DNA from 3 places in the Dellaglioa algida genome. Region 1 is predicted to be linked to each of the others. Evidence: predicted binding sites of a transcription regulator. Region 1 holds the regulator's gene; each other region holds the start of a gene.
The links. Region 1 encodes LexA, which represses DNA repair genes until DNA is damaged. Its sites were predicted from a motif close to CNAACANNTGTTNG; they were not measured.
Positions count from the first base shown of each region.

Region 2: the regulator LexA is predicted to act here: its motif matches at 6,587-6,600, upstream of uvrB (excinuclease ABC subunit UvrB).
Region 3: the regulator LexA is predicted to act here: its motif matches at 2,322-2,335, upstream of parE (DNA topoisomerase IV subunit B).

Region 1 covers NZ_JANXLE010000002.1:163,219-173,662, forward strand. Annotated here, with positions in the region: gene N0K73_RS02490 (D-2-hydroxyacid dehydrogenase) at 1-84, opposite strand, end outside; gene N0K73_RS02495 (D-2-hydroxyacid dehydrogenase) at 116-1,108, opposite strand; gene N0K73_RS02500 (GIY-YIG nuclease family protein) at 1,141-1,416, opposite strand; gene N0K73_RS02505 (tRNA1(Val) (adenine(37)-N6)-methyltransferase) at 1,406-2,152, opposite strand; gene N0K73_RS02510 (lysophospholipid acyltransferase family protein) at 2,257-2,880, shown strand; gene N0K73_RS02515 (ABC transporter ATP-binding protein) at 2,921-4,708, opposite strand; gene N0K73_RS02520 (ABC transporter ATP-binding protein) at 4,705-6,459, opposite strand; gene N0K73_RS02525 (YneF family protein) at 6,529-6,765, opposite strand; gene N0K73_RS02530 (DUF896 domain-containing protein) at 6,861-7,103, opposite strand; gene lexA (transcriptional repressor LexA) at 7,251-7,871, shown strand; gene N0K73_RS02540 (hydroxymethylglutaryl-CoA synthase) at 7,917-9,068, opposite strand; gene N0K73_RS02545 (hypothetical protein) at 9,424-9,792, shown strand; gene N0K73_RS02550 (hypothetical protein) at 9,916-10,269, shown strand.
Region 2 covers NZ_JANXLE010000006.1:12,599-23,042, forward strand. Annotated here, with positions in the region: gene galU (UTP--glucose-1-phosphate uridylyltransferase GalU) at 1-864, shown strand, start outside; gene trxB (thioredoxin-disulfide reductase) at 1,006-1,944, shown strand; gene N0K73_RS05840 (DHA2 family efflux MFS transporter permease subunit) at 2,077-3,420, shown strand; gene N0K73_RS05845 (MarR family winged helix-turn-helix transcriptional regulator) at 3,432-3,917, shown strand; gene N0K73_RS05850 (phospho-sugar mutase) at 3,992-5,719, shown strand; gene N0K73_RS05855 (YfbR-like 5'-deoxynucleotidase) at 5,850-6,482, shown strand; gene uvrB (excinuclease ABC subunit UvrB) at 6,704-8,707, shown strand; gene uvrA (excinuclease ABC subunit UvrA) at 8,723-10,444, shown strand, end outside.
Region 3 covers NZ_JANXLE010000002.1:54,830-65,273, forward strand. Annotated here, with positions in the region: gene parC (DNA topoisomerase IV subunit A) at 1-147, opposite strand, end outside; gene parE (DNA topoisomerase IV subunit B) at 219-2,240, opposite strand; gene plsY (glycerol-3-phosphate 1-O-acyltransferase PlsY) at 2,419-3,042, shown strand; gene N0K73_RS02000 (aldose 1-epimerase family protein) at 3,065-3,946, opposite strand; gene hslU (ATP-dependent protease ATPase subunit HslU) at 3,962-5,371, opposite strand; gene hslV (HslVU peptidase proteolytic subunit) at 5,387-5,932, opposite strand; gene trmFO (FADH(2)-oxidizing methylenetetrahydrofolate--tRNA-(uracil(54)-C(5))-methyltransferase TrmFO) at 6,049-7,356, opposite strand; gene topA (type I DNA topoisomerase) at 7,378-9,474, opposite strand; gene dprA (DNA-processing protein DprA) at 9,571-10,440, opposite strand.

The sequences.
Region 1 (10,444 bases):
TTCGACATCAATCTGATTTTTCTGTGCCCATTTTTCGGCAAATCCAACTTCATCTTTTCTCATACCAAATGCGATTAATTTCATAATCCTTTTCCTCCATCTTCAAAGAACAATTTTATTTAAATTTGACTTCTTTATCGGAATGTCCTGTTTCAATTAAATCTTTACTTGCATTCAACGCATCTATCACCATATTTCTAACCGCTGGCTCTGTGTAAAAAGCAGTATGGGGCGTTATCAAAACGTTCTCACGTTGTAATAAATTTTTAAAAGTCCCATTCACTTGCGATTCCTTTAATTTTCTATTAAAGTAATCTGTTTCATTTTCAAGCGTATCTAAAGCGGCTCCCGCAACTTTACCTGAATCTAATGCTCTGATTAGTGCATCGGTATCAATCAATGTTCCCCTAGCCATATTTAAGATATGCACACCATCTTGCATCTTGTTAAATGCCTCATCGTCCAATAAATGATAATTATCTTCAGTTGCTGGACTATGAATAGTGATAACCGTTGATTTCGCATATAACTCTTCAAGGGTATCAACGTAAATACCTTCTTCTTTTAAAGTAGGATTTTGGTAAATATCATATCCAATTACTTTTGCGCCAAATGCTTTAAAAATTTTAATTGCAGTTTGTCCGATTCTCCCCGTACCAATTACACCAATTGTTTGTGTGCGAATTTCTTTCGAAATATCGGGTTCCCAGGTGAAATCATTATTTTTCATCTTGCGATTAAATTGCGGTGTTTTCCTGAAAAGTTCCAATAATTTAGCTATAGAGAGTTCTGCAACTGCACTTGGAGAGTAAGATGGAACGTTTGTCACAATCAACCCATATTGATTGACCGCATCCCCATCAACATTATCAACTCCGGTATTTCTGATTGATAGGTACTTAATATTCAAATCACGAATTTTTTTAATTAATTCCGGCGTGTAATCTTTTTGCTGATAGGCAACAATTGCATCATGGTTAGCTGCAAGTTGAACGGTTTTTTCATCTAACAAATCTGGTACAGTTTCTATTTTAATTTGATTATCATTTTCCCATTCCTTAACATATGGTAATTCGTCTTCTCGAATTCCGTAAGCAATAATTTTCATAATGTTAATGACCTCTTTATTTTTTAATTTTTTTAGATTTCAACTGAATGTGCCCTTAAATAAGTAATTTTTTTACTTCTTGATTGATGTTTAAAGGCATATTCTTTTTTTAATGCTTCAGATTTCGTATCAAAAGATTCTTGATAAATCATTTCTAACGGCCGTCTACTTGGCAGCCTTGTATATTTTGCACCCTTACCCGCATTATGCGTTTCAAGTCTTTTTTTAGGATCTGTAGTAAATCCTCCATATAGTGTATTGTCGGCACACAGCAAAACATAAAAATAATATTTTTTATCAGTTTCCATAAACAATCTCATGGACGCTTTGCGTATATTCGTCATTAGCACCGTAAACAACGATCGGTGGCATAATTCTGATACCCGCTGCGTTACCATCTTTAATCGCTTCAATTAAAACCATATTTGCTTCTTTTCCCTCTTTTGGATAAACAAATTGAATTTTTTTAGGCGCTAGTCGATGGTTAACCATTTTACTTAATATTTCAGGCAATCTGTCAGGTCGATGAACAAAAAAAGTTTTACCTTTCATCTTTAACAAACCACTCGTAATTTCCAAAATGTCATCTAAATCAGTCGTGATTTCATGTCTTGCAATTGCCAAATATGGATTAGGATTTCTTGAAGAATCCGGTGTATTAGGAAAGTAAGGCGGGTTGCAAAGTACCGTGTCAATCGAATCCTTTTCAAGATAATCGAACGTCTTTATTAAATCTAACTGTTTAACTTCTATCTGCTGCCCTAAGTGATTTAATTCGATGCTCCGTTCAGCCATATCAGCCAACCGTTCTTGTAATTCAATCTGATAGATATGACCCCTTGTCTTTTGGCTGACAAACATCCCCACTGCACCATTTCCCGCACATAGGTCAACAATTTTAGTTGAGTCTTTTCTTGAAACCTCTGCAAAATGAGCTAATAGAACAGCATCTAACGAGAAAGAAAAAACGTCTGAACTTTGGATAATTTGAATCTGATTTGAATATAATTGATCAATTCGTTCGTTTTCATTGAGTAAGACCACTTTATCGTCACCCACCTTCTATATATTTAACTTAAACTTGCAACTTTTAATTCAATTAGTCATACTTACCATACAGAGTTTAAAAATGAAGGGATTGTAGCCACATGTTTTATTCATTCGCGCGAGGCATTGTCAGAATTATTATATTCTTAATCAACGGAAACGCCCACTACATTAATAAAGAAAAATTACCTGAAGGATCTTATATTTTAGTAGGTCCGCATCGAACTTGGTTTGACCCTATTTATTTTGCCCTGGCAGGTAGCCCGAAAAAATTTTCATTTATGGCTAAAAAGGAGCTCTTTGTAAATCCAATTTTACGCTATATCTTAATCCATGCCAATGCTTTTCCTGTTGATCGTGAAAATCCTGGCCCATCAACAATCAAAACACCAGTTAAATTTTTGAAAAAAGGTGACTTATCATTAATTATGTTTCCATCCGGTACGCGTCACTCGGAAGAGTTAAAAGGTGGTTCCCTTCTAATTGCTCGAATGGCACAGGTTCCTTTAGTTCCAGCAGTATACCAGGGTCCATTAACATTTAAACAACTTTTCAGTAGAAAAAGAATAACCGTATCATTTGGCGATCCAATCTACCTTGACAGAAAAACAAAGTTAACCGACGAAGTTCAAGCACAAATGGACACCAAGTTAACCGACGCTTTTAAACAATTAGATATGGAAATAAATCCAGATTTTAAATATGTTGATCCTCATAAAAAATAACGCTTGAAAATCGTTTAGATTTTCAAGCGTTATTTTTTATTTAATCATCTGAAATATTTTGTAGATGATACATATCGAAATATTTACCTTCTAATTTTAGTAATTCTTCATGCGTTCCACGTTCGACAATTTTGCCTTTATCCAAAACTAATATTTGATTAGCATCAACGATAGTTGACAGCCTGTGTGCGATAACAAGCGTCGTTCTATTTTGTCTCATTTGCTTCAATCCATCTTGGATAAGTTGTTCCGTTTCAGTATCAATATTAGCCGTAGCTTCGTCTAATATTAAAATTTTGGGATTAGTTACGATTGTTCTAGCAAATGAAATTAATTGTTTCTCACCTGAAGAATACGTGGCCCCCCGCTCAACAACTTTCGTTTGGTATCTCTTCGGGAGTTTCTCAATAAACTGGTCTGCATGAACAAATTTAGCAGCCTCTTCAATCTGCACATTAGTTACATTTTGATTGAGCATTCTAATATTAGATGCAACGGTCCCATAAAATAAGAAAGAATCCTGCAGTACTAATCCCATTTTTTTACGTAACTCATCAGATGAATATTTTTTGATATCTAAATCATCAATTAATATTTGTCCCTCTTGAAAATCGTAAAATCGCATTAATACATTAATAGTTGAACTCTTCCCACTACCTGTGTGACCAACAAAAGCAAGTGTCTCTCCAGGTCGTACCACGAATGATATATTTTTTAAAACGGCGTTTTCATTATCATACGAAAATGTAACATTCTTAAATTCGATTTTACCGTTAACGATAGTAGCTCCTTTGTCAGGCGTTTGCTGTGGTTCAAGCGTTTGATCATCAAGAACACCAATAATACGACTACCTGCGACAATGCCATCTTGGAATGTCGTTAAGTAATCCATTAAGTTAGTCATTGGATTAAAAAAATTCTGTAAATAAGTTAAAAAAGCATAGACCATTCCAGCCTCGACAAAATGATCTAAACTGTTAATACCGAATAATCCAAGTGTGATAACCACTGCCAACGCATAAAAAAGGCTGATAATTGGTGAAAGTAACAATGAATTAGTTTTAATCATTTCAAATCTTTTTTTCAAATAAAGCTCATTTGTATCTTCGAATTCGCCCTCAATTCGTTCTTCCTGACGGAACTGCTGAATAACATTAATCCCAACAATAGATTCATTCAACTTCGTATTCAACCGACTCAAGTACTCTCTCATTTGTCGATACACCCTTGAACTGAATCGCTGATAATACCATGTTGTTATCATTAGAATTGGCACAAATATCAACGTTATTAACGCTATTTGTGGTTTGGCAATGTACATTGCCACAAACGCCGAGACAAGGGAAAAAATTCCAATAATTAGCGTCATAAATAACGTCCAGAAATCAGCCAACGTCATCGTATCATTGGTAACTCTAGAAACGACAGCTCCAGCAGGAGTCTGATCAAAATACCGCATTCCCAATGTATGAATTTTTTTAAAAAGGACAATCCGAATTTTTTCTAATGTTTTTTCTGCACCCATTGAATACAAATACATCTGAATAAATTGTGTAATTGCTTTTAAAATGACACCTATAAAGTACAGTCCCGCAAATAAAAACATAACATTTAGTGGTGTCGATTTAGACTGAAGATAGTGATCCATATAATATTGTAAAAGTAATGGTAAAAGTATGTTAATCCCGCTTAAAAGTGCCGCAAACAAAATTGCGATTAAAAAGTCCGCCTTAAAGTCTTTTGTATAAGGCAACAATCGCTTTATAACATCCCTTTGTTCCTTCCCACTCATCTCTTTTTGCCAACTAGATTTAGATTTTTCACTCATTGCGATCCACCCCCATCTAACTTATTTTCAAGCTGTTGTTTAGTCGTCATTTGATAGTACCAACCTCTTAACGCCATTAAAGTTTCATGTTGTCCTCGTTCAACTATTGTGCCTTCGTCAATTACAATAATTTCATCGGCGTCCATCACGCTACTCATACGACTTGCAGAGATAATTGTTGTTTTGTTTTGACGTTTTTCTTTGAGTCTGCTTAAAATAATTGATTCCGTTCTAGCATCAACCGCAGATAACGCATCATCTAAAATTAATAATTCTGGATTGATCACTAAGGCACGAGCAATAGCTAATCGTTGCTTTTGTCCACCAGAGAGTGAGATTCCTTGTTCTCCAACTGCCGTTTCATACTGCTGTGGCAAATCTATAATATCAGTATCCAGATCAGCATCAAATGCGGCCATTTCAACATCTTCTTTTGTTAAATCCATGTTGGCAAACCGTATATTATCAAATATAGTCGTTGAAAATAAAAAACTCTCCTGAGGTACGTAACCTATCGATTTAAGATATGCGTCTAAAGCATACTTTTTTATATCTGAATTATTAACTGAGATAGTGCCTTTATAGACATCGAATTCACGAAGGATCAATTTCATAATTGTCGATTTACCAGCACCCGTTTTACCAACTATTCCTAGCGTTTGTCCAGAACCAATATGAAATTTAACATCCCGCAAACTCACACGATTATCATCCGGATAGTTGAAATGATGTATGTCAAAATCAAAAGGTCCCGTTGGCGATTTAGCCAATCCTTGTTTAGTATCAATAATTCCACTGGTCTGATTAAGTAGTATTTGTACGCGATCGTAACTCGCGTTTCCACGTTCAATTACGTTAAATAATCGACCAATTGCGAACATCGGCCAGACAAGTAATGCAATATAACTAATAAATGAAATCAGTTGTCCAATCGAAATTACATCATTGGTCACATAATACCCACCAAGAATAATTGTAAAAACATATGATAATCCAATAATTAAACTAGTTATTGGATCAAATAATGCATCTAGAAAATTAACTCTTCTATTAATTTTGATTGTCTCTTGAACTTTTTCTTCAAAATCATTAATATCTTCCTGTTCTTGTCCAAGCGTTTTAATTACTTTAATGCCACTAACACTTTCTTGCGTCTTATTATTCAACGTTGAAAATGCGGCCTGCGAGGTGGCAAACGCGGTATGTATTTTAGTTCCCAAAAATCTGGCCATAACCGCTAATAAAGGCAACGGTATTATTGCTAAAATAGTTAACCGCCAATCGATTAAAACAACCATTGCAATGATTGTCGTTCCACCCGTTATAATTGAATCGGCAAAAGTCAAGATACCGGCACCAGCAACCTGTTGAATAGCCGTTAAATCATTGGTAGCATGAGCCATCAGGTCACCCGTCCTATTTTGTTGAAAAAAAGACTGATCCATTTGCATAAAATGTTTAAATAATCTGGTACGTAATATTTTTTCAAGTCGAGCTGCACTCCCCCAAATATTAGTTCGCCAAATATACCGGAAGAGGTATTGTCCTACTGCAACGAAAATAAGAATTCCAACCCAAATAGCTAATTTACGCACTGTTAGTTCATTTCTACTCATGCTATCAACAATGTTTCCAATAATCTTTGGTGGTACAATTTGAAAAATTGCTACTAGAATCAAGAAAAATACGCCAATACCATACGATTTCTTTTCTTGTTTAAAAAACCATCCTAGTTTTCTAAATATGTTCATTTCAAATTCCCCCTTTTTGTGAAAAAAAAACAAGCAAAGAAAACCCTTGCCTGTTTATAAAATATTAAATTATTTTTTTTGTGAGCTATTTTTTGCTTGCGCATTCATTGATGACATCATTTGATGCAATTTCTTTTCAGAAGGTTTTTGGCCCATTTGGACCATCATCATTCTTAACATATCTTCATTGATTGGCGGGTTCTTTTGTAAATACGTTTCCATATATTTACGAGCACCGAAAAATCCTCCGACAAGTCCAACTGCTAACGCAATAACGGCGATTAATATCGTCATTCCCATTGACATAATTCAAGACCCCTTTCCATACACTTCAATCATTAATTCTACACAATTATCACATAAAAGAAAAGGTAAATATGCGTAAAGCGCTAACTATTTTCCTAGTCGTCTCGTAAGCCCTTATCACGTTGAACTTTTTTAACTTTATCGGGTGTTACTTCCTTACCCGTTTTATCATATACTTGCATCATTTCAACACGGCTTCTGAAACTTTCCCTAAATAAAGCAAGATAAGTTTCACGAAGTTCTTTTCTCTCAGCTTCTTCGGCTTTTGTTAAGCCTTCATCTGTTTTACTTTTTGCAGTTAATTCATTAATTCTTGGTGCTAAATCTTCTGGGATCATCAGCTATCACTCCTTAAAATTTCATTAATAATCATAACTGATAATATCATAAAAAACAATTAATTAAATTAACCGAACGTTTGTTTGCAACAAGTAGCCTCATATGCTACTATTAAAGTAATAAATAAGGATGATGAGGTGTACGAAATGACAAAAGCATCTGACAGCAAACAACTTGCGGTCTTGCGCTTTATTCATGAACGAGTAGATACAAAGGGCTACCCGCCAACGGTTAGAGAAATTGGCGAAGCTGTTTCTTTATCTTCAACTTCTACGGTTCATGGACACATTGCTCGACTTGAGAAAAAAGGATTATTAACTAAAGACCCAACAAAACCTAGAGCCATCGAACTTACGCCACTTGGTTTAGACGCCATTGGAATTAATAGTCACGAAAATTTAATTCCAATGGTAGGAACAGTTACGGCTGGTGTCCCTATCTTGGCAGTCGAACAGGTAACGGATTACTTCCCGCTACCACCTGATTTCAACTCTTCGGATGATCTGTTCATGTTAACCATTCGCGGAGAAAGTATGATTAATATCGGTATATTAAATGATGATCAAGTCATTGTCAGAAAACAATCAAACGCCGAGAACGGTGAAATTGTTATTGCAATGAATGAATTCGACGAGGCAACGTGTAAAAGATTTTTTAAAGAAGAAAATCACTTTCGTCTCCAGCCAGAGAATGATTCAATGGCACCAATCATCTTAGATCAGGTTTCTATTCTGGGTAAGGTTATTGGTCTCTATCGTCATTTTTAATTAAAAAGCCGTCAAAATTAGTTAAACTAATTTTGACGGCTTTTTCTATTGAATAAGATATTGTCTTTGCATGTTTTTACTACCAGTCAAAACAAATTTAGAATGATCATTTTTATAATCAAGCTCTATATCCGCCCCATCGTTTTTTAATTGACTTTGATACATTTCTTCGTATGCCTCAACAGATACTTGAACTCGTGATTCTAAATTTATTTGTGGCAACCTGTCTTCAAATTCAGACGCTAACTTACCAGAAAAAAATTCACCAACGGCTCCTGATCCGTAACTGTATAATCCAACTCTATCACCAATTTTTAAATCATTGCTGTTTTCGAGTAAGGAAATAAAACTCAAGTACAACGATCCAGTATATAAGTTTCCTACTTGATTATTGTATCTTTTTGCCGCTTCAAATTCGCGTGTCAATTCTATTTTTTCGTCTTCATTAGCTTCTAATAAGACCTCTCTCAAGCCCTTGGTACCCAATTTTGTATATGGCAAATGAAATAACATCGCTTTAAAGTCAGATAATGTTAATTTTGTCTTACCCTTGTACTCAGTCCACGTTTTATTAAAAAAGTCTAAGTAGACATTTTGTGATGTTTTGCCATCTACAAGTGCCTCGCTATGATTCAAAGGACGCCAAAAATCCATTGTATCTCCTGTTATAAATCCACTCTCTTCATCTAGCTCTAAAATACCCGGATTTTTTGTAATCAGCATCGCAACGGCACCGCCACCCTGTGTAGGCTCACCCGAAGTATGCAGACCATATCTGGCAATATCCGCCCCAATAACTAGCACTTGACTGCCCGGGTTAAGGGCAACATGTCCTTTTGCCAATTGAATTGCAGCAGTTGCACCATAACAAGCCTGTTTAACTTCAATTGCCCTCACATGGCTTAATCCAAGTAACCCAGAAATGTATGCTCCAGCTGACTTGGAATTGTCAATTCCGGACTCTGTTGCAAAAATAACAAAATCAATTTTACCTCTGTTTTCATCATCTATCAATGAATCCGCCGCATTGGTACCCAATGTTACAACATCTTGCGTCGCTGGAATTACAGCCATTTTTGATTGACCAATACCAATCAAATACTTATCAGGATCCACACCCCTAGCTAGAGCCAACTCAGTCATATCAACATACTCGTTCGATGTAAAAAAGTTAATTCGATCGATTCCAATTTTCATTACTTATAACCAACTTCCGTTTTTTATCTTGCCATTATTGTACAAGATGTCCAATTTGATGGCAAGATTTGCCATCGTTTCATTAGAAAAAAATAAAATTCTATATCCTTACGCATAAGAATTATATTCCTTTTTTGACTACTAAATTGCCGCCCAATCTATTCATATCAACTACAAAAAATTGATTGCGCTTAATAAGTACTTTTTCTATAAAAAATTAGAAGGAATATGTATAATGAAGAAACACTCAGCGACTAATGAGTCGCTGTTAGATAATTTATAATTATTTTTAAATTAAATAAACTTACGTGCAATAAACTGATTCACGCTAAAAGCTGATTGGGGGAAATGCTTTATGAAGTTAAAAATTAATACTGCAGCGGGTATCTTAGATATCATAAATGTCTTGTTAGTGGCCAGTTCTTGGATTGTTGTTCTTATTGGTGCCATGAGTGAATCGTCCGTCAAGACAAACAGTACTGTAACCGGTAGCGTATCCGGTGGTGTTTCTATTTTCTTTTATATTATGTTAGGTCTTGGCCTTATTCTTCACATTATTGGACTTATTCAATCAAAAAAAGTTGATATTTCTATTACCGGCCACGTTCTTGGAATTATTGGTTCCGCACTATTCCTTGTATCTATGATTTTTGCACTTCCAACATTTATTTTATTAATTATTGCAGCAATTTTCACACTCAAACAAGCACCTGCTAAGAAATAAAAATTTTTAACGAGTACTCAGCAACATTTTTAGTGGGTACAACTCCTACCACTTGTTTTTATAGTTAAATAACGTGCAGCAAACTGATTCACGTTAAAAGCTGACTCAGAGGATTATATTATGATGGAAGAAAATGGCAACGTTGTCCCACAAGAAGTCAAAGGCTGGAACTGGGGCGCATTTATGTACAACTGGATTTGGGGAATTGCTAATAAAACGTACCTTCCCTTACTAGTTCTCATCCCAATTTTCAATATCGTTTGGATTTTTATTATCGGTTTTAAAGGTAATGAGTGGGCTTGGCAAAAAGGTGACTACAAAGACGTCGAAACATTTAAAGCCGTTCAAAAAACATGGAACATTGCCGGGATCGTTTCTTTTATTCTTAGCATAGCTGGTATTCTTTTATATTTCTTTTTCATTGCTGCTATTATTGCCGGATTAGCTAACTCGTCATATTCATCTTATTCTTATTAAAATTAGCTTAGTTACTTGTTTGAATATTAGTTAATTTAACGGTTGGTTTAAGACTCATTTATATTAATTCATGCACTATTTATCAAAGGTATTGAAATCCCATATTAAAGAACGATACAAAATAATTCTAAAAAAGTCATCTACTCGTGGTCTATCTCCTTACGAGTAGATGACT
Region 2 (10,444 bases), on a different contig from region 1:
GGATTAGGAACGCGATTCTTACCAGCAACTAAAGCAATGGCAAAAGAAATGCTCCCAATTGTTGATAAACCAACGATTCAATTCATTGTTGAAGAGGCACGTCAATCAGGTATCGAAGATATCTTAATTGTTACGGGTAAAGGAAAACGACCAATTGAAGATCATTTTGATTCAGTGCCAGAACTTGAGGCTAATTTAGCAGCAAAGCATAAAGATGAATTACTTAAGTTAGTTGAAGAAACAACAGATATTAACTTGTATTTCATTCGCCAATCACATCCAAGAGGTCTTGGTGACGCTGTTTTAATGGCTAAAGATTTTGTTGGTGATGAACCTTTTGTTGTTATGTTAGGCGACGATTTAATGGAAGATAAAGTTCCATTAACGCGTCAATTGATGAATCGTTTTGATGAAACGCATGCATCAACTTTGGCTGTAATGAATGTCCCACACGAAGAAGTGTCGAAGTATGGTGTGATCAATCCAGAAGTTGAAGTTAAACCTGGCTTATTTAATGTTAAAAACTTTGTTGAAAAACCTACGCCTGAAGAGGCACCAAGCGATTTGGCTATCATCGGTCGTTACTTATTAACACCCGAAATTTTTGGGATTCTTGAACATCAGAAACCGGGTGCTGGTAACGAAGTTCAGTTGACTGATGCCATTGATGCATTGAATAAAGTACAACGTGTTTTTGCCCATGAATTTAAGGGTACGAGATATGACGTTGGATATAAGTTTGGTTACCTCAAGACAAGTATTGAGTATGGCCTGAAACATAAAGAAGTTAAAGATGAATTAAAAGAATACTTGAAAACTTTAGGTGCAAAATTAATCGCAGAAGATGCGGCTAAAAGTAAATAAGACTATCTTTAAAATTAAATGGGTCGCAAGTTGGTTAAACTTGAGACCCATTTTTTATTTGAAGGGCAAGCAATTAGATGGACAAAAAAAGATGCATGGCGTATTGTTATATTACTTACTAAAAGGAAGAAGGTTAGGCTAATGACGAAAAAATATGATGTAGTTGTGATTGGTGCTGGACCCGGTGGAATGACTGCTGCGCTCTACGCATCACGTGCAAATCTATCGGTTTTAATGATTGATCGTGGTATTTATGGTGGACAAATGAATAATACGGCCGAAGTTGAAAATTATCCTGGTTTCAAATCAATCTTAGGACCTGATTTGGCAAAAGAAATGTACGAAAGTTCGACACAGTTTGGAGCAGAATATGCTTATGGAAGCGTAAGCGATATTACAACCGAAGGTGACACGAAATTTATTACAACGGATAGCGATGTTTTTGAAACAAAAGCCTTAATTATTGCAACTGGTTCAGAGTATAAAAAATTAGGTGCTGAAGGCGAAGAAACCTTTGGTGGACGAGGCGTGTCATACTGTGCGGTGTGTGATGGGGCATTCTTTAAAAATCGTGAAGTTGTTGTTATTGGTGGCGGAGATTCAGCGATTGAAGAAGGTTCTTATTTAACACAATTAGCATCTAAGGTGACTGTTATTCATCGTCGTGACAAGTTACGCGCTCAAAAAATCTTGCAGGATCGTGCATTTGCAAACGATAAAATGGATTTTGTTTGGGATAGTAACGTCACAGATATCGTTGGTGATGATCGTAAAGTGACTGGTGTTAAAGTAACGAATAATCAAACTGGCGAAACGTCAGAAGTACCTGCCAGTGGTGTCTTTATCTATGTTGGTGTTAAACCAATGACAACGGCGTTCACAAAGCTTGGCATTACTGATGATTACGGTTGGATTCCAACTGACGAAAATATGCGTACTAACGTACCCGGTATTTTTGCAATTGGTGATGTTCGTAAGAAAGAATTGCGTCAGATTACGACTGCCGTTGGTGATGGTGGGATTGCTGGACAACAAGCGTTCGGTTATCTTGAATCATTAAAAGATGCAGAATTAAACTAAAAGATTGAATGGGCCTATTTATGGGCCTATTTTTTTTGCTTGACTTTATGTGCAAATGCACATTATACTTATTTAAACTACTTATGCATAAAATAGTGTATAAACGTAAATCTAAGCGAGAAGAGAATTAGAATGACAAACAAAAAAAGAAACACAATCGGTGCAATTTTATTACTAGCGACTTTTGCCGCATTGCTAAATCAAACACTGATGATTACTGCCTTACCAAAATTAATTTCGGTGTTAAATGTTAATTTTGCAACGGCCCAATGGTTAACAACGGGATATATTTTAATGGTCGGGATTTCGACGCCATTGTCCGCAACCCTGTATGAAAAATATTCAACAAGACAGATCTTTATCGGAATTATGGTTGTTTTCCTTGTTGGTAGCCTGGTTGCATCAAGTGGTGCAAATTTCTGGGCAATCTTATTAGGTCGATTAATTCAGGCCGCAGCCGGTGGTGTGTTAACGACTTTCACGATGATTAGTATGATTACGATTAATCCAATTGAACGTCGTGGAACTGTAATGGGTCTTTCAATGCTGGTGATTTCAGCTGCTCCGGCAATTGGGCCAACATTATCAGGGGTCATGATTACCTTTTTACCATGGAGAGCATTATTTATTTTTATTATTCCAATCATGCTTACCATCTTAATTATTGGGTTATTCATTTTACCTAACTACTCAGAAAAACAAGCAGCTAAAATTGATTTTAAATCATTTTTCTCATCATCAATTGGACTAACGGCCATCTTAATTGGTATTTCAATTATTAGAGAACAAGTATTAATTGCACTGGGACTTATTGTAATTGGAACCTTAATTATGGTTTACTTTGGTCGACGTCAATTAACACTTAAAGAACCTTTCTTGAATATTCGTATTTTTAAAGTACGGTCATTTTCTACAATGATTTCATTAATTATGCTTGTTTTTGGTATCTTATTAGGAACTGAGCTAGTCATGCCAATGTTTCTAGAAAATAACCAACACCTATCAGGTATGACTGCTGGATTAATTATGTTGCCGGGAGCAGCAATTAATGCTATCATTTCTCCTATTGTTGGTAATCTCTATGACCAATATGGGTATAAAAAAATATTCGTGTTTGGCTTTTCAATGTTGATGATTTCAGTCTTGCCAATGCTATTATTAACAGCTGAATTTCCCATTTGGCTCTCGGTTGTCACATATGCCATTCGTTTGGCAGGAGTTGGTGCGGTGATGGCACCAGCCACGACTGAAGCATTGAAGGATTTGAGTCCAGTAGAGATTAATCACGCAACAACGCTAACCAATACATTAAGACAAATTAGTGGGTCATTATTTAATACAATTATTATTGTTATTGCCAGTATTCCGGCATCATTTGTAATTGGCTACCGTTTTTCAATGATCTTTATTATGGTAATCTCAATGCTAATCGGATTAATCGGATTAGTTTACTTTAGAAAAGAAAGAAAAAATTAAGGAGTTTTGAGATGCAAAATATGAATGGACGTTCTTTTTACGATACGCATGAAGTTGAAAAATTGACAACAATTTACAATAGAATGATTCGTTTAAGAATAAATGACACTTTAAAAGAATTTAAACTTTCTGAAAGTAATTTTTTTTATGTGTTATTAGTTTGTGAATCTCCTGGAATTAGTCAGGATAAACTAATCCAAAATATTTACCGGGATCACAGTGTCGTGACGCGTGCCATCTCAAAACTAATTAAAAATGGTTGGATTGAAAAGAAAATGTCCGACGTTGATAAACGGCAGACAGAACTCTACCCGACAGCTAAAGCGATTAATAACTATCAAGTTATTTTTGACAGAGTAACCGCCGTTAATGACGAGAGTGTAGCAGTCCTTAGCGAGGGAGAGACCGAGCAATTTAAGGTCCTTTTAGAGAAAGTAATTCAAGCAGGAATTGAGCGGGAACGCCTTTCTGGGAAAAAGATATCAGAATTATTCTGATATCTTTTTTATTATCCTGAATAGTAAGCGCATTTATTGTATAATAGAAATATTATATGAATGGGAGTGATATTTTGACTTGGGAAGACAGTTATTCAACATGGTTAAATGAAGAAACGTTAGATGCAACGCTCAAAAATCAAATTGTTTCGCTTAAAAATAACCAAGAAGATTTAAAGGAAGCTTTTTATCAACCAATGGAATTCGGTACTGCTGGGATGCGTGGTTTGATGGGACCCGGAATTAACCGGATGAACATTTACACAATTCGTCAAGCAACTGAAGGATTAGCACGTTTTATGGACACGTTAGATGATGTAACTAAAATGCGCGGTGTCGCAATTAGTTACGATTCACGATACCAATCACAAGAGTTTGCTATGGAATCAGCTCGCGTTTTAGGTGTTCATGGTATTCCAAGTTTTGTCTTTGAAAGTTTACGTCCTACGCCAGAATTGTCATTTGCAGTTCGTCATTTAGCTACTTATGCCGGCATTATGATTACAGCTAGCCATAACCCTAAACAGTACAATGGTTACAAGATTTACGGTGAAGATGGTGGTCAAATGCCACCTGAAGAATCAGATATGATTACCGGTTTTGTTCGTGAAGCTGATGATTTATTTGCTATTAAAGTAGGCGATGAAACAGCATTAAAAGCTGATAAAACGATTCAAATTATTGGTGAAGAAGTCGATGCTGCGTACCTTGCCGAAGTTAAAAAAGTCACGATTAATCAAAAATTAGTTGATGAAGTTGGTTCTTCAATGAAACTTGTTTTCACACCACTTCATGGAACAGGTAAAATGTTGGGCGAACGTGCTTTGAAACAAGCCGGCTTTGAACAATTTAAGATTGTGCCTGAACAAGCTGAAGGTGATCCTGAATTTCCAACGGTTAAATTACCTAACCCAGAAGACGCACCAGCATTTGATTTAGCTATCAAATGGGGTCGTCGTGAACATGCCGATTTATTGATTGCTGTTGATCCAGATGCTGATCGTATGGGTGTTGCCGTGCGCCAAGCTGATGGTGAATACAAATTATTAACGGGTAACCAAATTGCCGTTTTAATGTTTAATTACATTTTAACAGCCAGTGAAGATGCGGGCACATTACCTGCCAACGCTGTTGGGGTTAAATCAATTGTTTCAACTGAATTGGCAACTAAAATTGCCAAAGCACATCATGCAAAAATGATTAATGTGTTAACGGGCTTCAAATTTATTGCGGAACAAATTCAAAGTTATGAAGAAACAAATGAACATACCTTCATGTTTGGCTTTGAAGAAAGTTACGGTTACTTAATTCGTCCTTTCGTTCGTGATAAAGATGCTATTCAAGCATTAGTGATGTTGTCTGAAGTGGCTGCTTATTATAAACAATCTGATAAAACGTTATCTGATGGATTAGATGATTTGTTTAAAGAATATGGCTATTACGCTGAAAATACAAAAGCACTAACATTTGAAGGTATTGAAGGCGTTCAAAAAATTAAAGACTTGATGACTATTTTCCGTGAAGATGCGCCTAAAGACTTTGCTGGTTATAAAGTAACTAAGTTAGAAGACTTTACAACTGGTATGGCACAATTAGCTGATGGCACATCTGAAGAAATTGGCTTACCAACGGCAAATGCTTTGAAATATATTTTAGAAGATGGTTCTTGGATTGCAATTCGTCCTTCAGGGACTGAACCAAAAATTAAATTTTATGTGGGAACACAAGCTGAAACGGATGAAAAGGCGCAAGCTAAATGCCTCGCATTTGAAGAAGCAATTATGGCAATCGTCAACGCCTAATTGGAGGGTAGTGCTAAATATAAATTTAGCGCTATTTTTTTAGGAAATAAATGGTAACGCTTGAATTATCTTTTCCATGTATGGTAAGATTGTAAAAATTTAGATAAAAAATGCGAGGGAGCTGTTAATTATGGGAATGCATCAATACTTACAGAGTTTAAGTAATTTAGAAACATTGAGACGAGCACCGGGCTATTTTAAATATGAAGAACATTCAGTAGCGGAGCATTCATTTAAAGTAACGGAAGCTGCTCAATTTTTAGGCGACGTAGAAGAGAATGCTGGAAATAAGATTGATTGGCGGATGTTGTACGAAAAAGCGTTAAATCACGATTATACTGAACGATTTATTGGTGACATTAAAACACCAGTTAAATACGCTACACCAACGTTAAGAGAGATGTTGGCTAATGTTGAAGAATCCTTATCGGAAAACTTTATCGTGAATGAAATTCCAGAAGAATTTCAAGACGCTTATCGTCGTCGGTTGTCGGAAGGCAAAGATGATACCTTAGAAGGCAAAATTTTGTCCGTGGCCGATAAATTGGACTTATTGTATGAATCATTCGGTGAGATTCAAAAGGGTAATCCTGAAGCAGTTTATACTGAAATTTACCAAGAAAGTTTGAAAACGATTCTTGAATTCTCAGATTTAGCGAGTGTGCAATATATTTTACAAGAAATATTACCAGAGTTATTAACTGAAGATTTTACGGATAAAGACAAAATTAAAAAAATAACATTAGATATCATTAAAAAATAAATAAATAAAGAAGGAAGTTATGTATGCTGATAAGTGGGCGTATAGGGCTTCCTTTTTCGATCTCATTAATTAAAAAAAGTCAGTAAAATAAGTGAGATAACGTGCGAAAGTATGTTCGGTATGCTAATATAATTGATAGAGAATAATCATTATTAAATGAGCCTGGTGGGTTATTCCGGGCTTTTTTTATTTCTAGAAATGATTGTATTGGAGGGATTAACTTGATTGATAGACATGATGATGGTGTTTTTGATTTAGTTTCAAAATACGAACCAACTGGTGATCAACCGAAAGCAATTGAAACGTTAGTTGATGGATTGAATGACGGTAAAAAAGAACAAATATTATTAGGTGCAACAGGAACAGGTAAGACGTTTACAATTTCAAATGTGATTAAAGAAGTTAATCGTCCCACGTTAGTCTTGGCACATAATAAAACATTAGCTGGGCAATTATACGGCGAATTAAAAGAATTTTTCCCCAACAATGCGGTTGAATATTTTGTGAGTTATTATGATTATTACCAACCGGAAGCGTACGTACCTTCAAGTGATACGTATATCGAAAAGGATTCAAGTATTAATGATGAGATTGATAAATTACGACATTCAGCAACAAGTTCATTGTTAGAACGTAACGATGTAATTGTTGTTGCATCCGTTTCAAGTATCTTTGGATTGGGTGATCCAACGGAATATCGCGATCACGTGATTTCATTACGAACGGGAATGACGATGGAACGTGATGATTTACTTAGAAAGTTAGTCGATATTCAATTCGAACGAAATGATATTGATTTCCAACGTGGTCGCTTTAGAGTGCACGGCGACATCGTGGAAATTTTCCCAGCATCTCGTGACCAAAAAGCAGTTCGTGTGGAATTCTTTGGCGACGAAATTGATCGTATCCGTGAGGTTGACTCATTAACGGGTGAAGTTATGGGTGAACTTGAACATATGGCTATATTCCCCGCAACGCATTTTATGACTAATGATGACGTTATGGATCATGCCATTGAAGGAATAGAAGAAGAACTTGCCGATCGATTAAAAGAATTAAAAGGTGAAGACAAGTTATTAGAAGCGCAACGTATTGAACAACGAACAACTTACGATTTAGAAATGTTACGTGAAATGGGTTACACCTCAGGAATCGAAAATTATTCGCGTCATATGGATGGTCGAAAACCAGGTGAACCACCTTATACTTTAATTGATTTCTTTCCAAAAGATTTCTTAATTGTTGTTGATGAATCACATGTGACTATGCCACAAATTCGTGGGATGTACAATGGTGATCGCGCGCGTAAACAAATGTTAGTGGACTATGGATTCCGTTTACCTAGTGCCTTAGATAACCGACCATTAACGTTAGCTGAGTTTGAAGGTCATGTAAACCAAGTCATTTATATGTCTGCAACACCGGGTCCTTACGAGAGTGAGCGAACAACGGATGTGGTTCAACAGATTATTCGACCAACCGGATTACTTGATCCGATTATTGAGATTCGACCAATTATGGGTCAAATTGATGATTTAGTTGGCGAAATTAATTTTAGGATAGAACGAAATGAGCGAGTCTTTGTCACAACTTTAACTAAGAAAATGTCAGAAGATTTAACTGATTATTTAAAAGAGTTAGGGATGAAAGTGGCTTACCTGCATAGTGATATTAAGACAATGGAACGAACGAAGATTATTCGCGATTTGCGTCTAGGAACATTTGACGTTTTAATCGGGATTAACTTGTTGCGTGAAGGTATTGATGTGCCTGAAGTTTCATTGGTGACTATCTTAGATGCCGATAAAGAAGGTTTCTTGCGTAGTGAGCGCTCATTAGTGCAAACGATTGGACGAGCGGCTCGAAACGAAAATGGACGCGTTATTATGTACGCTGATAAAGAGACGGATTCAATGAAAGGCGCGATTGAAGAAACACAGCGTCGTCGTGATATCCAAATGGCATACAATAAAGAACACGGTATTACGCCAACGACAATTAAAAAAGCAATTCGCGAATTAATTACGCCAACTAAAATTGAAGATAATTCAGGAACAGTTAAGACATTTACCGAAACAGAATTTTTGGATATGGATAAAAAAGAGCAACAAGATATGGTTGACCGTTTAGAAGGACAAATGAAGGAAGCTGCTAAGAAACTAGATTTCGAAACAGCCGCATCATTACGTGATACGGTATTGGAATTGAAAACACAAATGCTATAAACAGGGGGTTTTTTCTTGAAAAACGATAAAATTGTGATTCATGGTGCGCGTGCGCATAACTTAAAAAATGTGGATGTCACTATCCCAAGAGATAAATTAGTTGTTATTACCGGGCTCTCGGGGTCAGGAAAAAGTTCATTGGCTTTTGATACGCTTTATGCTGAAGGCCAACGACGTTATGTTGAAAGTTTGTCGGCATACGCACGACAATTTTTAGGTCAGATGGATAAACCAGATGTTGACTCAATTGATGGGCTATCGCCTGCTATTTCGATCGATCAAAAAACAACTTCAAAAAATCCACGATCAACTGTTGGAACGGTCACTGAAATTAATGATTATTTAAGATTGCTTTGGGCTCGCGTAGGACATCCTATCTGTCCAAATGATGGTCATGAAATTACGAGTCAATCCGTTGAACAAATGGTTGATCGCGTTCTGGAATTAGAAGATCGAACAAAATTACAAATTTTATCACCGATTATTCGTAATAAAAAGGGACAACATAAAAAGGTTTTTGAAACAATCAAACGTGAAGGTTTTGTCCGTGTACGCGTTGACGGTGAACTACATGATATTGACGAAACATTTGAGCTAGAAAAGAATGTGAAACATTCAATCGATATTGTGATTGATCGAATTGTTGTTAAAGAGGGGATTCGTTCACGTTTATTTGATTCATTTGAAGCGGCATTACGATTATCTTCAGGATATGCAACTGCAGATATTCTTGATGGCGAAACAGATGGTGAGACACTTCAATTTTCTGAACATTATGCCTGTCCAATTTGTGGATTCACGGTGGGTGAATTAGAACCACGCTTGTTCTCATTTAATGCACCATTTGGCGCTTGTGAGACCTGTGATGGACTAGGGATGAAGCTAGAGGTTGATGAAGATTTAATTGTCCCGGACCCAACTAAAACGTTAGCTGATGGGGCGATTGAACCTTGGAATCCAATTAGTTCACAATATTATCCATCAATGTTGGCACAAGCAGCAGAAGCTTTTGGAATTCCAATGGATGTCCCATTTGAAGACTTGACGGATGAACAACGTGATATTGTTTTAAATGGTTCAGGGACACGTCAATTCCATTTTCATTATGCCAATGATTTTGGCGGTGTTCGTGATGTTGATGCGCTATTTGAAGGGGTTATTACGAATATTAGTCGTCGCCATACAGAAACGAATAGTGATTTTACACGTGATCAGATGCGTAAATATATGACAAGTTTAACTTGCCAAACATGTCATGGCTACCGCTTGAACCGTAAAGCACTAGCCGTACAAGTTAATGGGCAACATATTGGTAAGATTTCTGCACTTTCAATTGGCGATGGCTTACCATTCTTTGAAAATGTAGAATTGTCAGAAAAAGAAACTGTTATTGCGGCACCTATTTTGAAAGAAATTCGTGATCGCTTAACGTTCTTGGAAAATGTTGGGTTAAATTATTTAACCTTATCACGTTCTGCGGGAACACTTTCAGGTGGTGAAGCGCAACGAATTCGATTAGCCACACAAATTGGTTCGAATTTATCAGGTGTCTTATATATTTTAGATGAACCTTCAATTGGGTTACATCAACGAGATAATGATCGCTTGATTGAATCACTTAAGAAAATGCGTGATCTAGGTAATACGTTAATTGTAGTTGAACACGATGAAGATACTATGATGGCCGCTGATTACTTAATTGATGTGGGTCCTGGGGCTGGTGAATTAGGTGGTGAA
Region 3 (10,444 bases), 110 kb from region 1:
TTTTCTAAATCCCTTATCGTAGGTATTACCATCTTGATTCATAGCATATAAAATACGACGTTGAACGGGCTTTAAACCATCACGAATATCAGGTAACGCGCGTTCTTGAATAATGTATTTGGAATAACGACCAAATCGTTCACCCATAACATCTTCTAAAGTTAGTTCTTGAATTTTTGATGTGTCTTGTTCTATAGCCAAGTTGATAGCCTCCTTCCCTAGTCAGTTGTTGTTTGATCTTCAAATAATGTTAATTCAGGGTTATCAGCATTTGAATCAGTAACTTGTTTACTTGCGACTTTATCCAAGATACTACCGTCTTCTTCGAGTGAGAATTGAACATTTTCTTCAATCCAATTTCGACGAGGTTCTACTTTATCGCCCATTAATGTTGTTACTCGTTTTTCTGCAAGTGCTGGATCATCTATTCGAATTCTAACTAAAGTTCTTGTCATTGGATCCATGGTTGTTTCCCATAATTGATCCGCGTTCATTTCACCAAGACCTTTAAACCGTTGTAGATTATAGCCACGTCCAATTTGTGCTGTAGCCTTATTAAGTTCTTCATCGGTCCAAGCGTAAATGCTTTCCATTTTTTTACCCGTCCCTTTTTGAATTTTATATAAAGGTGGTAAAGCGATATAAATTTTACCAGCGTCAATTAAAGGACGCATGTATTTATAAAAGAACGTCAATAATAGTGTTTGAATATGTGCGCCATCGGTATCAGCATCGGTCATGATAATAATTTTATCGTAGTTACTGTCTTCAATTTTAAATTCAGCACCAACACCGGCACCAACCGTATAAATCATTGTATTTATTTCTTCATTTTTTAAAATATCTTGTAATTTTGCTTTTTCAGTATTCAAGACCTTACCGCGTAATGGCAAAATAGCCTGAAATTTACGTTCTCGCCCTTGTTTAGCTGAACCACCGGCAGAATCACCTTCGACTAAGAATAATTCGTTTTTCTTAGCATTTTTTGATTGTGCGGGTGTTAATTTACCTGAAAGTAAGCGATCGTTTTTCTTTTTCTTTTTACCATTCCGTGAATCATCGCGAGCTTTACGGGCTGCTTCACGGGCTTCACGAGCTTTAATTGATTTTCTAACAAGTTCTTGGGCAAACTCACCATTCTCCATCAAATAAAACCCAAGTTTTTCGCTTAGAACACTATCGACGATTGACCTTGCTTCAGGTGTACCAAGTTTTCCTTTGGTTTGTCCTTCAAATTGGAGTAACTCTTCAGGTATTCGCACTGAAATGACGCCTGAAAGGCCCTCTCGAACATCACTACCTTCTAAATTACGATCCTTATCTTTTAAAAGACCTAATTTTCTAGCATATTCGTTAAAAGCTTTGGTCCAAGCAGATTTCATTCCGGCTTCGTGCGTACCACCATCTTTTGTTCGAACGTTGTTAACAAAGGACATTAGGTTCTCTGAATAACCATCATTGTATTGGGCAGCAACTTCAACCTCAATTTTATCTTTAATCCCATCGAAGTACATAACTTCGCCAATCGTATCTTTATCTTCATTCAAATAGGCGACAAATTCTTTAATCCCATCTTCAAAATGATAGACATCTTGTTTATCTGTTCTTTCATCCGTTAGAACAATTTTAACGCCACGTAATAAAAAGGCAGATTCTTTTAGTCTTTCGGCCAAGATATCATATTTATAAATTGTCGTTGAAAAAATACTTTCATCTGGTTTAAAGGTAACCGTTGTTCCATTTGCTCGCTTTGTTGCGCCTAATTTTTTTAAAGTACCAACTGGATGGCCACCATTTTCAAATTTTTCTTCATATCGAATGCCATCACGAATGGTATCAACCGTTAACGATGAAGATAATGCATTAACGACACTCGCGCCAACCCCATGAAGGCCACCCGATGTTTTGTAACCACCCTGGCCAAATTTCCCACCAGCATGTAAGACAGTAAAGATAACTTCGACAGTTGGGATTCCTGACGCATGCATACCGATTGGCATTCCACGTCCGTAATCTACAACAGTGATGCTGTTATCATTATGGATTGTAACATCTATTTGTGAACCATATCCTGACAAGGCTTCATCGACTGCATTATCAACAATTTCATAGACAAGGTGATGTAATCCTTTACTATCTGTTGACCCAATATACATACCAGGTCGTTTTCTAACCGCTTCTAGTCCTTCGAGAACTTGAATTGAATCATCATTATATTTGTTTTTATTTAGATTAGTCATTCAGTCAAACTCCCTTACTCCGTATTCCTACAGTAACGTTACTATAATAACCCATTCTTTTTTGAAATGTAAAGAAAAATCCGAATAGACGTTCTATTTTATAAAAAAATTGGTGTCTTATAAAAAGAATGTTAAAATACTACTTATCTGATTATCAGTCGAGAGGAGTGCTTTATTTATGGGTACAATTTTATTAATGTTAACAATTGCTTATCTTTTAGGATCAATTCCATCTGGTGTTTGGATTGGAAAATATTTTTATCAAAAGGATATTAGAGAATTTGGTAGCGGAAATGTTGGAACAACTAATACATATCGAGTTCTTGGACCAAAAGCGGGTACGATTGTTTTAGTGATGGATGTTTCAAAAGGGATTATTGCGGCAAGTCTTCCGTATATGTTTGGCGTTGCCGCAACTGTCAGTCCACTACTAATTGGTGTAGGGGCAGTAGCGGGCCATACCTTCTCAATTTTCACTAAGTTTAAAGGTGGTAAGGCTGTTGCTACCGGTGCCGGAATTCTGTTGCCATATAGTCCACTATTCTTCGCAATCGCCTGTACAATCTTTATTTCTCTGATTCTTTTAACGAGTATGGTAAGTGTTGCAAGCGTACTTGGGTTTATCGGCATTACGATTGCTGCACTTTTATTCCAAGATTGGTTATTAGCAACAATTGCTGGAATTCTGACTATATTTGTTATTTATAAACATAGAGGCAATATAAGTCGTATTTTTAATGGTACCGAGAGCATGGTCCCCTTTGGACTTGGATTATATTTACGAAATAAAAAAAATCGATGACATTGTCATCGATTTTTTTGTCTTAAAATACTGTAATATCATATGATCCTTCGAACGATTGATTTTCTTCTAACACATGAATATCACCCTTGTCGGATAATTTTCCAGTTGATTTAACGTTATCCGCTAAACCCCACCATGGTTCAATGCAAACAAATGGTGAATTTTCGGGATATTTAGACCAGATACCAACGTAGTCAGCGTTATTTACTGTGACTGAAACACCATGATCATCTTCGGGTGTTGAGAGTAGTACAGTCGTTTCTTCCTGGTTCAATTCATAGATTAGAGCATCATTTTTGAACGTCTCACGAGATAGTTTAATTGGCTCATTAAACTTAACTGATTTGGCATTCTCCATATCATTAAAAGGACCAACTAACGGAATTTGACGTCTCTCAACATTTGGTGCAACATCAATTTGATAATTTTCTAAATCTAAATACGCGTTTTTAAGTGGGACATTGAACGCTGGATGTCCACCAATTGAAAATAATAAATCGTTTTCATCTGGGTTATAGACATCATAGATAACTTTTATTTGATGGTTAGCCAAAATATAATGTAATCTTAATCTAAAATCAAACGGATATTTTGATTTTGTTTCTGGGGATGAGCCTAATTCTAGTACGACTGATGTTTCGGTCTTAGAGATTACCGTAAAAAGCATATCACGGGCAAAGCCATGTTGCCCCATTTTGTACGTTTGTTGATTATATTCGTACTCATCATTTTTTAATCGGCCAACGACTGGAAATAATACTGGTGCGTGTCTTCCCCAGTATTTTTTATCAGCTTGCCAGATGTATTCAATTTCAGTGTCGATACCCTTAATACTAACTAATTCGGCACCTTCTTCAGAAATTTTAACTGTGATAAAATCATTCTTCAATTCAACTGTCATTCTACTCACCCATTTCTATAAGATATAACGACTAAGATCTTTATCAGCGACAATGTTACCAATTTTATCGTCAACGTAGCTTTCAGTAATTGTGATATCGCCCATTTGCATGTCAGGACCTTCAAACAATAAATCTTCAAGTAGTTTTTCTAAAATAGTGTGCAGACGTCGCGCGCCAATATTTTCAGTATCATGGTTGACATTGTAAGCAATTTCAGATATTTTTTCAACCGCTTCAATTGTGAAAGTGACATTTATATTATCAGTGCCAATTAAAGCAATGTATTGTTTAATCAACGCATTATGAGGCTCTGTTAAAATTTCAACAAAATCGGATTGACTTAAATCATCCAACTCAACTCGAATTGGAAAACGACCCTGAAGTTCCGCAATTAAATCACTTGGTTTACTTTCATGAAATGCGCCTGATGCAATAAATAAAATATGATCCGTATTAATGGGACCAAACTTTGTTGAGATTTGAGAGCCCTCGACGATTGGAAGGATATCACGTTGAACACCTTCTCTTGAAACCTCACCACTATTTTTCTGAGATTTAGAAGTGATTTTGTCAATTTCATCAATAAAAATAATACCCGTATTTTCGGCGCGTTCAATAGCCGCCTGATTTATATCCGCTGTATTAACTAATTTTTTCGATTCTTCACGAATTAGAATCTTGCGAGCCTCCGCCACCGTTAACGTTCTTTCGATTTGACGCTTTGGTGTTAAAGCACTTAAAGAATCACCTAAATCAATCCCCATTTGACCCATCATACCGTTCATTCCAGAAGGTTGTTTTGGTTCATCAATTTTGATTGTGACTTCATTATTTTCTAATAGCCCTCTAGTCATTTGTTCTGAAACAGATAATCGTTCATTTCTGATATCATCAGTTACTTCTTCTTCATCTTGTACGTCCAATCCTGCAGGCATTTGACCTTTTTGAATTTGGGACATCATTTGCATGAAGTTAACATTTTCAGCTTTTTTTTGTTTTTTAATTCCTGGTACCAATAATTTTACAAGACGCTTATCAGCCATTCTTTCAGCCGCTCCAGACACACGACCATATTGAGCATCTTCTTCTAATTTAATTGAAACATCAACTAAATCACGAACCATTGATTCTACGTCTCGGCCGGCGTAACCAACTTCGGTGAATTTTGTTGCCTCAACCTTTACAAATGGGGCTTCAAGCATTGTTGCTAAACGACGGGCAATTTCAGTCTTACCAACACCAGTTGGTCCAATCATCATTAAATTTTTTGGTGTCACATCTTTTTGCATTGATTTAGAGAGTTGCATACGACGGTATCTATTACGTAACGCAACAGCAATCGCTTTTTTTGCATCATTTTGACCAATAACATACTGATCTAGTTCTGCTACAATTTGTTTTGGTGTTTTATCAATAACAGTCATAATCTTACCTACTTTCTATAATTCTTCAGAGATAACGTGATGATTTGTAAAAATATCAATATCACCAGCAATGTTAATTGAAGCTTCAGCTATTTCTTTAGCAGACATATCAGTTGTATGATGTTTAAGTGCCTTTGCAGCGGATAACGCAAAGTTACCACCAGAGCCAATTGCTAAAATATCATCATCAGGCTCGATAACTTCACCACTACCAGAAACCAATAACATCTCTTCACTATTCATTACGATTAAAAGAGCTTCTAATTTTTGTAATGCTTGTTCACTACGCCAATCTTGAGCCAATTCAACTGCGGCACGCTGCAAATTACCACTAAATTCATTTAATTTTTTTTCGAAACGTTCTTCAAGGTTAAAAGCGTCAGCAACACTACCAGCGAAGCCAACGACCACTTGATCATTATAGATGCGGCGAACTTTTCTGGCGGTTCCCTTCATAATAACCTTTTCACCCATTGTAACCTGACCATCTCCGGCCATCGCGCAATGTCCGTTATGCTTAACGGCACAAATTGTTGTTGCATGAAATGAAACTGCTGCCATAATAAATTCCTCCAATATTACTTATTTTATTGTATTAAAAAACTTCATTGAACGCTACTACTGTAGCACAACAATGAAGCATAACTCAATTATTTTATAAGATATTTCGCAAATATTTAAAGAGTTGGTTTAACAATTGCTAAATGGTCTAAAGCACGATTTGCAACCGCTTGATTCTTTTCTTTCTTATCTCTAATTTTTGTCCCTAATTTAGGTATAATGCCGAAGTTTGCGTTCATTGGTTGAAAATGTTTACCACTTGCATGTGTTATATAATGAGCCATAGAACCCATAACTGTTGTCTTAGGAAGAACAACAGGTTCTTCTCCTAAAACAATATGTGCAGCATTTATGCCTGCCAATAAGCCACTTGCGGCACTTTCAACGTAACCTTCAACACCAGTCATTTGACCGGCAAAAAATAGATCATTTCGGAATTTAGATTGATAGGTTGGTTCTAAGGTGTCAGGCGAGCGCATAAATGTATTACGATGCATAACGCCATAACGAACAAATTCGACATTTTCTAAACCCGGAATTAAAGAGAAGACTTTTTTCTGTTCGCCCCATTTTAGATGCGTTTGGAAGCCAACAATATTATATAGATCACCAACAGCATTATCTTGACGTAATTGAACAACCGCGAAAGGTGTTTTACCAGTCTTAGGATCCTCTAAACCAACTGGTTTTAATGGACCGAATAACATCGTTTTAGCGCCTCTTCTAGCCATTTCTTCAATTGGCATACAACCCTCAAAGAATTTTTCATCTTCAAAATCATGCATTTCAGCCGTCTCAGCTTCCACAAGAGCTTTATAGAATGTTATGAACTCTTCCTTAGTCATAGGACAGTTAAGATATGCAGCTTCGCCCTTATCATAGCGCGATTTTAAATATATTTTATCCATATTTAATGATGATTTTTCTAATATTGGTGCGGCAGCGTCATAAAAATATAGACCGTCACTACCATTTAATTTCTTGATAGACTCAGCCAAACCAGATGACGTTAATGGTCCAGTGGCCACAATTGTAGGACCATCTGGTAATTCTGTTAGCTCCTCATTAATAACGGTAACATTTTTATGATTCTTAACTAAATCCGTGATTTCGCCAGAAAACTTATCGCGATCAACGGCCAACGCACCACCAGCAGGGATTGAGTTATGGTCTGCCGATTTCATAATTACAGAATCTAACTGTCTCATTTCTTCCTTTAGAAGTCCAACTGCGTTTGTTATTTGATTGGCTCTCAAAGAATTGGTACAAACAAGTTCAGCGAAGTTCTCAGTATGATGAGCTGGTGTCATTTTAATGGGGCGCATCTCATATAAGTTAACATGAACCCCTCGATTAGCAATCTGCCATGCAGCTTCACTGCCCGCGAGTCCAGCCCCAATTACATTAACGCTCGTTTTTGTCATTACATAATCTCCCTGCTAGATTTATTTTTGAACAGCTTCTTCGTAATCACAGTTACTACATTTAACTTGTTTGCCACCTTTTACTTTTTTCTCAACTAAATAATGTTGACATTTAGGACATTCGCGCCCAATTGGTTTATCCCATGAGACAAACTCACAGTCTGGATATCTTGAACAACCATAGAATAAGCGATTACGCTTAGATTTACGTTCAATTACTTCACCTTGGTGACATAATGGACAGATAACGCCAATTTCTTTGACAATTGCCTTTGTATTGCGACAATCTGGAAAACGACTACATGCGAAAAACTTACCGTAACGCCCCATTTTAACAACCATTGGTGATCCACAAATTTCGCAATCAAAGCCAGCTGGTTCATCTTTAATTTGAACCTTTTCGATTGTTTCTTGCGCATGTTCAACGTTTTTAGAAAATGGTTTATAAAAGTTATCAACGACTTGAACCCAATTTTCATCACCGACTTCGATATTATCGAGTCCTTTTTCTAACTCAGCGGTAAATTTAACATTTACAATATCACTGAAATAAGCTTCAATCATATCATCGACTATTTCACCCAATTCAGTTGGTTCAAAACGTTTAGCAACTAACTTAACGTAATAACGTCTCTGAATTGTATCTAATGTTGGCGCGTATGTTGAAGGACGACCAACACCATTTTCTTCAAGTGTCTTAATTAGATTAGCTTCAGTAAATCTAGCTGGCGGTTGTGTAAAATGTTGATTAGGCTGATTTTTAGCCAACTTAACTTTATCGCCAACCTTTAAATCAGGTAATATATTATCTGATTTTTTGTTGTCTTCGTATATTTTTGTATAACCCGCGAATTTAGTTTTAGAACCCGAAGTATGATAAATAACCCCGTTTTGTTCAATAGATACGGACATAGTATCCATAACCGCTGGAGTCATCTGACTAGCAACGAATCGTGACCAAACTAATTTGTATAATTTCATTTGATCGTTACTTAGATAATCTTTCATCGAAGCAGGTGTTCGTAGTACAGATGAGGGTCTAATAGCCTCATGCGCATCTTGCGCACCTTCTTGTAATTTACCTTTTCGGGGTTTGATGGCAGCATATTCTTCACCGTATTTTTCATGTAAGAATTGAGCTGTTTCATGCTTAGCCGTTGTAGATACACGTGTTGAATCCGTACGCATATAGGTGATTAGTCCTACCGTGCCTTGTTTTCCAAGATGGATTCCTTCATATAATTGCTGCGCAACCATCATTGTTTTTCTAGTACGGAAATTCAATTTTCTATTGGCATCTTGTTGCATTGTACTAGTCGTAAATGGCAGTGCAGGGAATCGTTTACGTTCTTTTTTTGTAACGGCAGTAATATCAAAATTAGCTTTCGTATCAATTAGTGTCATTACTTTTTGAACGTCATCATTATTCTTTAATGCTTTTTTCTTTCCATTAACTCCATAGAAAGCAGCATCAAATTTTTCTTTACCCTTTTTAAATTCCGAATCAATGGTCCAATATTCTTCAGGTTCAAATGCTCGGATTTCTTTTTCTCTTTCAATAATTAAATTCAAAGCGATTGATTGAACACGTCCGGCACTTAATCCTTTTTTGATTTTGGCCCAAAGTAATGGACTAATTGAATATCCAACTAGTCGATCAAGGATCCTACGTGCTTGTTGTGCATCCACTAGGTTCATATCAATTGATCTGGGATCAGTAAAAGCATTTTTAACAGCATCTTTAGTAATTTCGTTAAAGACAACACGATTTTTTGCCGTGATATCTAAATCTAAGATATGAGATAAATGCCAGGCAATTGCCTCACCTTCACGATCAGGATCGGCTGCAAGATAAACATTTTTAGCCTTCTTGGCTTCTTTTTTTAAACTTTTAATAACATCGCCTTTTCCACGAATGGAAATGTAGTGCGGATCGTAATTATTTTCGACATCCACGCCCATCTTACTTCGTGGTAAATCTCTAATATGTCCAAGACTGGCTACGACATGATAACCACTCCCAAGGTACTTTTCAATTGTTTTAGCCTTAGAAGGGGATTCAACAATAACTAGATTTTTCTTAGCTGGTGTTCTTTTTTTCTTCTTGGTTACTGGCATAATTGAACTCCTTCGTCGTATTTAGATTGTATATAATAACATTTTTTAAAATCGTAAGTAATCTTAAAGCATGATAGAGAGACTTGTCAAGCGTAATCAGTTTTCGTAGAACTCATCTAGTATTTGTTGACCGTTAATAACTGGTGTGGCCCCTGCCACTATTAATTCGTTGCACCCTAGTGAAAGGGGGCTTGAGATAGCGCCTGGAACAGCCAATACCGTTCTATTTTCTTGTAGCGCCAAATTGGCCGTTATTAAACTCCCACTATGATGTTTAGCTTCAGTTACTAATAGGCACTCACAAAGGCCAGCAATGATACGATTTCGTTCCGGAAAATGATTTCGGCGTGGTCCCGTGCGAAGGCCATATTCGGAAATTAAAAGACCTTTTTGGGCAATCTCCATTTGCAAATTTTTATTGTTTTTTGGATAATAAATATCTAGTCCAGTCCCAATAACAGCAATGGTGTCCGCTTGGTTCGCAATTGAAAACTGATGTGCCAATGTATCTACCCCAGCCGCAAGTCCGCTTACAATCACTTTGTTATTTCGAACAACATCGGGTAGTAATAATCGAATTGCTTCTATTGAATAACCTGTCCTTTGTCGGGCACCAACAACTGCTAACGATTGCTGATTTAACAGTTTCAAATTGCCTCGCATAAATAGAACAATTGGTGGTCGATAACATTCTTTCAATCGAAATGGGTAATCTCTATCGATGATAGTTACCACAACAGAATTCAATTTATTAGCGCTCACTTCATTTTGTAATGAGCTGCTATTAAACGATTTAATCAGTTTTGCCCTTTTTTCGCCATTAAGCTTTAAAATACTGATGATTAATGACAACGGTAACTCCTGGCAATCTGGATTTTGTTGAAGCCAGTCAAAGATTTTATTTTCACCAATATACGTAATTTCTGAACATAATCTAAGTTTAATTAATACATCTCTTATTGTCATGATT